Regions from separate parts of the Avibacterium volantium genome, predicted to be linked through region 2. Evidence: riboswitches for the same ligand, from Rfam matches in the RefSeq annotation. Region 2 holds a riboswitch; each other region holds the start of a gene.
The links. Region 2 has a riboswitch for thiamine pyrophosphate ahead of ELZ61_RS06215 (ABC transporter ATP-binding protein). Riboswitches for the same ligand answer to the same signal wherever they lie in the genome.
Positions count from the first base shown of each region.

Region 1 (3,257 bases), 410 kb from region 2:
CTGCCACTGGCGTAATGCCGTTGGATATGCCTGAAAGCGTGCTAGTACGTTTCAAAGGGGAAATGCAACCAGGGATCACCTTGCGTGATTTGGTACACGCTATTCCTTATTATGCGATCCAACAAGGCTTGCTCACCGTAGAAAAACAAGGCAAGAAAAATATTTTCTCGGGTCGTATTTTAGAAATTGAAGGGCTAGAACACCTGAAAGTGGAACAAGCCTTTGAGCTTTCCGATGCTTCTGCTGAACGCTCTGCGGCGGCTTGTACCATCAAATTAGATAAAGAACCGATCATTGAATATCTCAATTCCAATATCGTGTTGCTCAAATGGATGATTGCTGAGGGCTATGGCGATGCGCGCACCCTTGAACGCCGTATCAAAGCAATGGAAAAATGGTTAGAAAACCCAGAATTGCTCAGCGCTGATCCTGATGCAGAATATGCCGCGGTGATTGAAATCGATCTCAACGAAATCAAAGAACCGATTTTATGCGCACCAAATGATCCTGATGACGCTCGACTGCTTTCTGAAGTGCAAGGGGATAAAATTGACGAAGTGTTTATCGGCTCTTGTATGACCAACATTGGACATTTCCGTGCTGCAGGGAAATTATTAGCCAAATTCAAAGACGTCATTCCTACTCGCCTTTGGATCGCACCGCCAACCAAAATGGACGCAAGCCTATTAACAGAAGAAGGCTATTACAGCATTTACGGCAAAAGTGGTGCGCGTATTGAAATCCCAGGCTGTTCACTTTGTATGGGTAACCAAGCGCGCGTGGCAAACAACGCCACCGTGGTGTCCACCTCCACCCGTAACTTCCCGAACCGCTTAGGACAAGGCGCAAACGTGTATTTGGCTTCCGCAGAACTCGCCGCCGTAGCAGCACTACTCGGCAAACTGCCAACGCCAGAAGAATACCAAGCCTATGTGGCGGATTTACAGCAGGACAAAGACGACACTTATCGCTATATGAATTTTGATCAACTTAATCAATATACACAAAAAGCCGATCAAGTAATCTTCCAAGCACCAGCTTAATAACGTCTATCACAAAGTGCGGTGAAAAATTCAAAAAATTTCACCGCACTTTTCTTTTTTCTCTGTTTATTAAAAATAAAAATGCAGTTATTTTCTTTCCTAAATAAAAAGAAAAGTGCGGTAATTTTTTTCATTATTTTTATTAAATCTTTTCATCATTAATTAATGCCATTTAACCTTTTTATCATTGACAGCCCTAGCCTGCCCTTTCTATACTAAACGGGAATTAGTCGGGGTGCTTGATGGAATATCCAAACGAGCTGAGATAATACCCGTGAACCTGATTCAGTTAATGCTGACGTAGGAAACTAATTAGATCATATTCTTGCAAACGCCTTTATTTTGCGGAATTTTCTGTTTTACCTTTCTAATTTCTTCCTTGCTCGTCAATATCACTTTTTACTTTTCGTTAATAAGGAAATGACAATGCAATTTAAGACGTTTTTCTCATCATTTTTAGCCAAATCGCTTCTGCCTATTTGTGCTGCAGGCAGCCTATTTTTATTCAGCCACAATGCGCAAGCTGAAGGGCGATTAACGGTTTATTGCAGCGTGCAACATTCTGTCTGCGAAAAAATGGCGCAAGTTTTTGCCAAGAAATATAACGTGGATACCAAATTTGTGCGTAACAGCACGGGCGCAACCCTTGCCAAAATCAAAGCGGAGCAAGCCTTGCCACAAGCGGATATTTGGTACGGCGGCACAATTGAACCACACTTTCAAGCCGCGCAATTAGGCTTACTCGAGCCTTATCGTTCGCCATTGCAAGCGGAAACTATGCCACAATTTAAAGCCCTGCTCGACAAACACGGCGATGTTACCTCCATTGGTTACATTATTGTGTTAGGCATTGGCGTAAACACCGAGAAATTCAAACAATTAGGCATTAAAGACTATCCAAAATGCTGGAAAGATTTAACCGATCCAAAATTTAAAGATCAAATTCAAATGCCTGATCCGCGCAATACTGGCACGGGCTACACTTTTATCGCAACGCTAGTACAGTTATTTGGTGAAGAAGAAGCCTTTCGCTACTTGAAAGCCTTAGATAAAAATATTTCTCAATATGCTAAAAGTGGTACAGAGAAATCCAATCTCTCTCGTGGTGATGCGGCGGTAACCATTGGTTTTATTAATGGTTATCAAACCGAGAAAGAAAATGGTGCGCCTGTGGAAGCCATTTTACCTTGCGAAGGCGACAGCTATTCCCTTGGCGGTATCAGCATTTTGAAAGGGGCAAGAAATTTACAAAATGCAAAATTATTTATGGATTGGGCATTAACGCCAGAAGCGCAAGAAATTGCGTGGCGCGAAGAAAAAATGTATCAAATTCCAACCAATATTCACGCCAAAGCCTCACCAAATTCCACTGATCCAAAAACCTTAAAACTCATTGACTTTGATTTTGAACGCTTTGGTTCAGATGAAGAAGGTAAGCGCTTGATTAAGCGTTGGATTGAAGAAATTAAGCTCAACTAAGCTTTTCCATTGACAAAATATAAAGTGCGGTTAAAAATAACCGCTCTTTATGATTTTTTATTTTAGGAAAGCTGTTCGTAATGCGATACCAAATTATTTTCGCAATTTGTATTATTTTTTTACAATTCTTCATTTATATTTTTAACCGCACGTTATCTTGGCTTTATTTGCAAAATACCAGTCCTGTTTGTCGTAAAATTTTAACCCTTATTACTTATCTCGGCGCAAACAGTATTATTTTGCTCACTGTGTCGCGCATTTATCCAATGTTCCGCACCAGTGCATTTATTTTAGCCTTTTTGCTCTTTGCCTGTTTTGTCAGTTTGGTGTGTGCGGCGATTTACTTTATTTTTAGAAAACAAAAATTTAAGCAAAAATTACAGCGCACTTTAGCTTGGCTTTATCCTATTGGTTTAGCCAGCTTGATTGGTTTGAGTGTGTATAATGCTTACACGCCACAGGTGATTCATTATGAAATCACGCTAGACAAGCCTTTCAAGCCACTGCGCATTGGAATGGCGAGTGATTTTCACCTTGGGCGTTTATTTGGCGGGAAACAATTAGATCAACTGGCTGAAATAATGAATGAACAAAAGGTGGATATTATTTTGCTGCCGGGCGATATTATGGATGATAATATTCGCGCTTATGTGGCAGAAAAAATGCAACCACACCTTGCGAAACTGCGTGCGCCCCTTGGGGTTTATGCCACCTTAGGCAACCACGATTTCTTTG
Region 1 covers NZ_LR134167.1:1,695,655-1,698,911, forward strand. The annotation lists gene acnB (bifunctional aconitate hydratase 2/2-methylisocitrate dehydratase) at 1-1,043, shown strand, start outside; TPP riboswitch at 1,265-1,367, shown strand; gene ELZ61_RS08115 (ABC transporter substrate-binding protein) at 1,464-2,522, shown strand; gene ELZ61_RS08120 (metallophosphoesterase) at 2,603-3,257, shown strand, end outside.
Region 1: linked by a shared signal. The riboswitch ahead of ELZ61_RS08115 (ABC transporter substrate-binding protein) and the one ahead of ELZ61_RS06215 (ABC transporter ATP-binding protein) in region 2 are both predicted to bind thiamine pyrophosphate.

Region 2 (3,257 bases):
AAAATAGCCGCGGTGATAACACTGGCAATCAACGCCACATAGACCGATTGTTTAATTACTGGCAATTTATCTTGATGATTGTTTTTCACTAAATAAGCTACAATCGCTGCCACAATCAGCAAGGCTTCTAAGCCCTCACGCAGCATAATTAAGAAGCTATAAAGGAACATTGCCCAATCGCTTTGTTGATTGCCTTGCAACATTTCCACCGCTTTATTTAGGTTTTGTGCTAAACCTTGTGCTTGTTGATGCAGTTGTTCAGCGGGCTGATTAGCTTTCATCAGGCTCACTAAGCGAGTGAAGTAGCCCTCAATTTCTGTTTTAAAATTGCTATCGCGCGAACCAATTTTGTTTTCCATTCCGCTATTTTCAAAAATATCGAAATAAGTATCTTGCACCGCAAGCATCGCTTTTTTGTTTTCGCCTTTTTCAAACAGGGCAATGGCATTTTTGATCCCCGCATTAACCTGAGTTGCCACCTCGCTCCAGTTTTGCTTATCAGAAAAATCTTGCGAATTTTGCACCGCACTTTGCGTTGTTGCCTGTGCCGCTTTGGTGGTTGGCAGTTGCGGGAGCTGTTCTTCAATATCTTGTAACAGAGTGGTGATTTGATAGCCTAACGCATTAATTTGCTCGGGTTGCTCGCTGAGTTTAATCAAATCGTAAAACTGTTGATTAATGCTCGCCGAAGCCGCGGCGGAACGATTTTTACGAATGGACATTTCCATTTCGCTATTTTTATAGCCATCATATTGAGCTTGCTGAATGCGTTTCTTTGCCTGAGCAAATTCCCCTTTTTGATAGTCGCCAATTGCTTGGGCGAGTAAATCATCAATGATTTTAAAACTTTCTTGCCAATAAGGAGCGATTTCTTCGTGTTGATACACATCGTGTTGCGTGGACGCGTTGAGCTGATGCCCTTGCTCTAAAACGGGTAAAACCGCTTGAAGGTCTTGTTTGAGTTGATTGATTTTTGCCTGCACCTCATTCAGCGGTTTCCCCTCACCAATCATTTTACGAATTTCCCCAAACATCGCTTCCATTTGGTAGCTTTTTTGTGCGGAAAAGTTAATGCGAATCGGACCCTCTAAATTCTCAAATACTTCAAAATAAGCCATTTGCACTTCGGTGCGTGCATCATCAATTTGCTTTTCTTGGTAAAGCTGAGCGGTTTTATCAAGACGGTTTTCAATGTCTTGTACCCATTGTTGATAGTTTTCAGAAGCGAAGGAGAAAGAAGTAAAAAAGAGTAAAGTTAAGCACAGCAGATAACGACAATAACGCAAAAACACCATTTTTATTCTCTAATCTAAATAAAAGTTATTCTTATTTCCGCACTATTATCCGCCTATTAAAATATTTATCAAGTAGAAAAAACAGGCATTTTGCCTTTCTTGATGAAGATCAAGTTCTTGCTGACGATTAACCTTTTGATTTTTATTTGAACTTCCGTTACACTGTTTTGCATTAGTCGGGGTGCTTATTTAAGCTGAGATGATACCCGTGAACCTGATACAGCTAATACTGACGTAGGAAACTAATTATGCAAACGCTTCTTTTCTTATTAAATTCTCACCGCACTTCTTTTATTTTTAACGGCTTTTTTCCATCACGTTGATTGGTGAATGAACGATGAAAGCCATCGAAATTTCCGATCTTAAACTCAGTTTTGCTGAGCAACCTTTGTTTGAGCATTTTCATTTTAGCGTATTACAAGGGGAGTGGGTGGCGTTGCTTGGCGCATCAGGCGTGGGGAAATCAACCTTATTGCGTGCTATTGCTGGGTTAGAAAATCAAGCGATTGTGCAAGGGCGTATTCAATGTTCTGGCAATATCGCTTGGCTTGCGCAGCAGGATAGTTTGTATCCTTGGCTGTCTATTTTAGATAATGTTCAGCTTTATCAGCATCTTACTCATAGCAAAACGAAAAAAACGGAAGAAAAAGCCCGCACTTTATTAAGGGCGGTGAAAATGGAGCAACATTTGCATAAGCCTTGCTATCAGCTTTCTGGTGGACAGCGGCAGCGCGTGGCGTTGGCCCGAACGCTAATGCAAGATGCAGAGATTATTTTAATGGACGAACCCTTTTCCGCGTTAGATGCCGTAACTCGCTTGCAATTACAGCAGCTTTCACATCAGTTATTGGCAGATAAAACCGTGTTGCTTATCACCCACGATCCGCAAGAAGCCTTATTGCTAGCCGATAAAATCTATATTTTGCACCAACAACCCGTTCAGCTTTCACCGCACATTTGCCCGCAAGGCAAAGCACCGAGAGATTTTTCGCAAGAGAAATTATGGCAATTACAGCAATATTTATTTAAGCAGTTAATGGGGGAACATTAATGTTTGCGTGGCAAAGCCTATTTCGAGCATTGATAATGACCTTATTTTTCGCCTTGTGCTGGCAAGGGGCGATTTCAATTTTTGCGATCCCACATTATTTATTGCCTGAACCTGTTGCCGTGCTAAATGAAGTATCTTCACAATGGGCTTTATTATTTATGCACGCCAAAATTACTTTATGGGAAATTTTATTAGGGCTGGTGTTGGGGTTTTTATTTGGTTTGCTTTCTGCTTTATTGTTGGCTTCTTCACAAACACTTTCAGCCTTTTTATTGCCCATTTTAATTGCTTCGCAGGCGATTCCCGTTTTTGCCATTGCACCATTATTGGTGCTTTGGTTTGGTTATGGCATTGCATCAAAAATTGCGATGACCATTTTGATTATTTATTTCCCTGTTACCGCCGCCTGTTATGACGGCTTGCGTAACACCCCAAAGCAATGGTTAGAGCTGGCGCAAACAATGGGAATTTCATCAAGGCAATTATTATTTAAGGTTCGCTTACCTGCCGCTTTGCCTGCGTTAGCCTCGGGCTTGCGCATTGCGGTTTCTGTTGCCCCCATTGGGGCGATTGTGGGGGAATGGGTAGGATCATCACAAGGGCTTGGTTATTTAATGTTGCAAGCCAATGCACGAATTCAAATTAGTTTAATGTTCGCGGCGTTGTTTATTTTGGTGGTTATCGCACTCTTGCTGTATTTCGTGATAGATAAATTGCTTCACCGCATTATTCCTTGGGTCTGTCATTTACGTTAGGAGAAAAAATGAAAAAACAATGGTATTTATGCAGTTTAATTTTCGCTTTAGGTATGAGCATTAGCGCGCAAGCTAAAGAAAAATTAACCTTATTGCTGGATTGGTTTGTCAACCCAGATCACGCTGCCATTATTGTGGCGCAGCAAAAAGGCTTTT
Region 2 covers NZ_LR134167.1:1,281,585-1,284,841, forward strand. The annotation lists gene ELZ61_RS06210 (FTR1 family iron permease) at 1-1,295, opposite strand, end outside; TPP riboswitch at 1,463-1,553, shown strand; gene ELZ61_RS06215 (ABC transporter ATP-binding protein) at 1,633-2,346, shown strand; gene ELZ61_RS06220 (ABC transporter permease) at 2,346-3,101, shown strand; gene ELZ61_RS06225 (ABC transporter substrate-binding protein) at 3,110-3,257, shown strand, end outside.

Region 3 (3,257 bases), 450 kb from region 2:
TGCCAATGCTTAGTATTAAGCCACGCCCGTTCGCCAAAGCCCAGCGCCAACAATAATCCTTGCATTGGTAAGCCTTGAGTCTGCTGAAAACTGGCCTGCAATAATCGCTCTCGCCACGCAAAATCTTGCGAAATTTGCACCGCACTTTTTACTCTGCCATAGGCTGTGATACCTTGTGAAAAATACCATTTTTGCCGATCAAAGCCCCCTTGATTTAAACGGCCTGATAAGGGTTTGAGCAATAATTCCGCTTGCCAAATTTGCCCTGCTTTAATTTGCTCTGCTGCCTTATTTTCCAAATTTTTCTCTGAGTTTTGCCATTGCAAATATATTCGCTGGCTAGGTAAATTTTCTGCCAATTTCCCAGTGGCGATCACAGTTTGATAATCTTGCTGATGTAAGATTTTCTCGATCTTAATTGGAATGCTGATCCTGTTTAAACTGGCACTCTGCTCCGCTTGGCTCAAAATTTTCAGCGCTTGATGATGAAAATACCCTAGACTCAATACAAAAATCACGCCATAAACCAGCCCTTTTGCGATTTTATAATAGGCGAAAAGATAGGCTGTTAAAACAGCTAAGATCCCAATTCCCACAGTGCAAAGCATTAACTCAACACCAAGCAATAAGGCTTTCGGCACATAAAGCAAACTCAAGCCTGCACCAATCACCAGCCATAAAATTACATCTAATTTCAGCGAAAATTTCATTCCTATATAAGATTAAAAATTACCTTTATAAACAAAAATCGTTGTAAATCGTAGGGTGGGCTTCAGCCCACCACTTAGGATTGAATAACCTTGGCATTGCCTACCTTGATAAAAACGGTGGGCTAAAGCCCACCCTACGCTCTATGCCACTCCGATTACACCTTTTATTAACTACCCCAATTCAATGGAAAAAATCCTCTTTCAACATCTCTTCGAAATGAGGAAAACGGCCAATCTTTGGGAGCATTAACATAACCGTGTTTAACAGGATTGAAATAGATATAGTCTAAATGATTGTTCAAATCTAGTTCATCACGGATACGATGCTCCCAAAATTGTCTTTGCCATATTCCGGCTTCTCGCTTTTTTATTCGACTTTGGTTCTCATTGCGATACGCCTTTGGTAATAATTTCGTAAATACCGTTTTAAAAAAAGCAATACGCTTAGAATAATTATCATCATCCTGTGGTAATTGCATTATGAAATGCAGATGATCAGGTAACACACAAATTGCGATGGTTTCAAAGGGATACCTTCTCACTGTTTCTTGATAGGCTTGCCGTAATTTTTCTATATGCTGAGTAAGATAACATTTTGTACGATCTTGCAATGTCAATGTAAAAAAATAACACGCGCCTTTTGTAAAATCTCTCCGATAATTTGGCATTATTTCTGACCCTCTCATAAGAAACGTAGAAACGTAGGGTGGGCTTTAGCCCACCATTTTTATCGGTATTAGCAATAACAAGGTTATTCAATTCCAAATGGTGGGCTAAAGCCCACCCTACGCCTACTTACATAAAATGACAACTTACCATTACAAATAAAAATATGATGAAAAAAGCACCGCACTTTCGCAATCTTGTTAAACAATTTTTGCGATCTTGCTCGCAAAACGGAAAAATACTTTATGCAAAATGCGGAAATTCTGAGTGGTGAGATTGTGTTTCTGTTTATTTCTTTGTAGAGTGAAGCCATTAATAGTCGGGGTGCTGCCTTGTGTAGCTGAGATAATACCCGTTGAACCTGATCCAGTTAGCACTGACGTAGGAAACTTATTATGAAAACGCTTTTTGTAAAAAATCTGTCTATTTTTAACCGCACTTTATTCTTCCCTTTTTTATTTTCAAATTGTCATTCCACAACATCATTCCCTATCACATTGATTTTATAGATGATTTTTTATTATAAAGGCAATGGGATGATCTGCACCCCAAAAGTTGGACTAAACAACCAACTGATTAAGGTGCAGATTTTTTATGACTAAATATACTCAACGTTTCAAACAACAAGTGCTCGACTTTTATCATCAAAATGGAAAAAACCGTTCGCTTACTCGCCAGTATTTTCAGCTTCCCCAAAGAACGTTAGCACGTTGGATTGCGAAATTTAATCATAATGGAATCAATGGATTAGCTGTGTTAGGTAAAAAACGATATTATTCTGTTGAGTTTAAATTAAAGGTTATTCAAGCTATCAAAAAAGGCCAGTGCTCCGCTGAAGCCGCCTGCTTTCGCTTTGATATCCCCAGTTCAGGGATAATTAGTCAATGGTTGCAACGCTTTGAAAAACAAGGTATAGATGGGTTATTACTCAAACCTAAAGGTCGTCCAAGTATGAAACTCAACTCACCTAAAATGCCACCAACGCCCAAAACAGAAGAAGAACGCTTGCGTTACCGAATTTTGGAATTAGAAGCGGAGAATACAATGCTAAAAAAGTTGCAGGAACTCAACCAACAAAAAATGCAGAAAAAGCCGTCATCGTAAATGCCTTACGCTCGCGTTTCCCGTTGGAATTGTTACTCAGGCTAATCGGATTGGCACGCAGTTCGTTCTTTTATCATCTCAAGCCAAAGTCGGATAAAAATGTAGCGATTTCACAGAAAATAGAGGAAATTTATCGCAAAAATGACGAAAATTATGGTTATCGTCGAATTACCTTGGAATTAAGGAAATACTTGATTATCAACCACAAAAGGGTGCAAGCGATAATGCAACGTTTGGGGTTAAAAGGAAAAAGTAAGCAGAAAAAATATCGTTCTTACCAAGGCAAAGTGGGACAAATTGCCGATAATCTGTTGCAACGGGATTTTACGGCAACGATGCCGAATGAGAAGTGGGTAACGGATATCACCGAGTTCAAATGTGCGGAAGGCAAAGTGTATTTATCGCCGATTAAAGACTTGTTTAATAACGAAATTATTGCTTATAATGTGGCGAGAAGTCCGAATTTTGAGCAGATAACCAGAATGTTGACCCAGGCGGTGAACCGATTAGCGGGGGAAAAACCGATACTGCATTCCGACCAAGGATGGCAGTATCAAATGATGGGTTATCAGGAGATATTGAAAAAATACGGTATTAAGCAAAGTATGTCGAGAAAAGGTAATTGCCTTGATAATGGTGCGATGGAAAGCTTTTTCGGGCGATTGAAGACGGAATGTTACTTTGGCAAGCGGTTTGAAACCTTTGAACAGCTTGAAAAAGTGATTCACGAGTACATTCATTACTACAACAATGAGCGTATTCAAGTGAAGCTCAAAG
Region 3 covers NZ_LR134167.1:1,730,746-1,734,002, forward strand. The annotation lists gene ELZ61_RS08255 (DNA internalization-related competence protein ComEC/Rec2) at 1-710, opposite strand, end outside; gene ELZ61_RS08260 (REP-associated tyrosine transposase) at 878-1,378, opposite strand; TPP riboswitch at 1,687-1,781, shown strand; one part of gene ELZ61_RS08265 (IS3 family transposase) at 1,971-2,421, shown strand; one part of gene ELZ61_RS08265 (IS3 family transposase) at 2,421-3,257, shown strand, end outside.
Region 3: linked by a shared signal. The riboswitch ahead of ELZ61_RS08265 (IS3 family transposase) and the one ahead of ELZ61_RS06215 (ABC transporter ATP-binding protein) in region 2 are both predicted to bind thiamine pyrophosphate.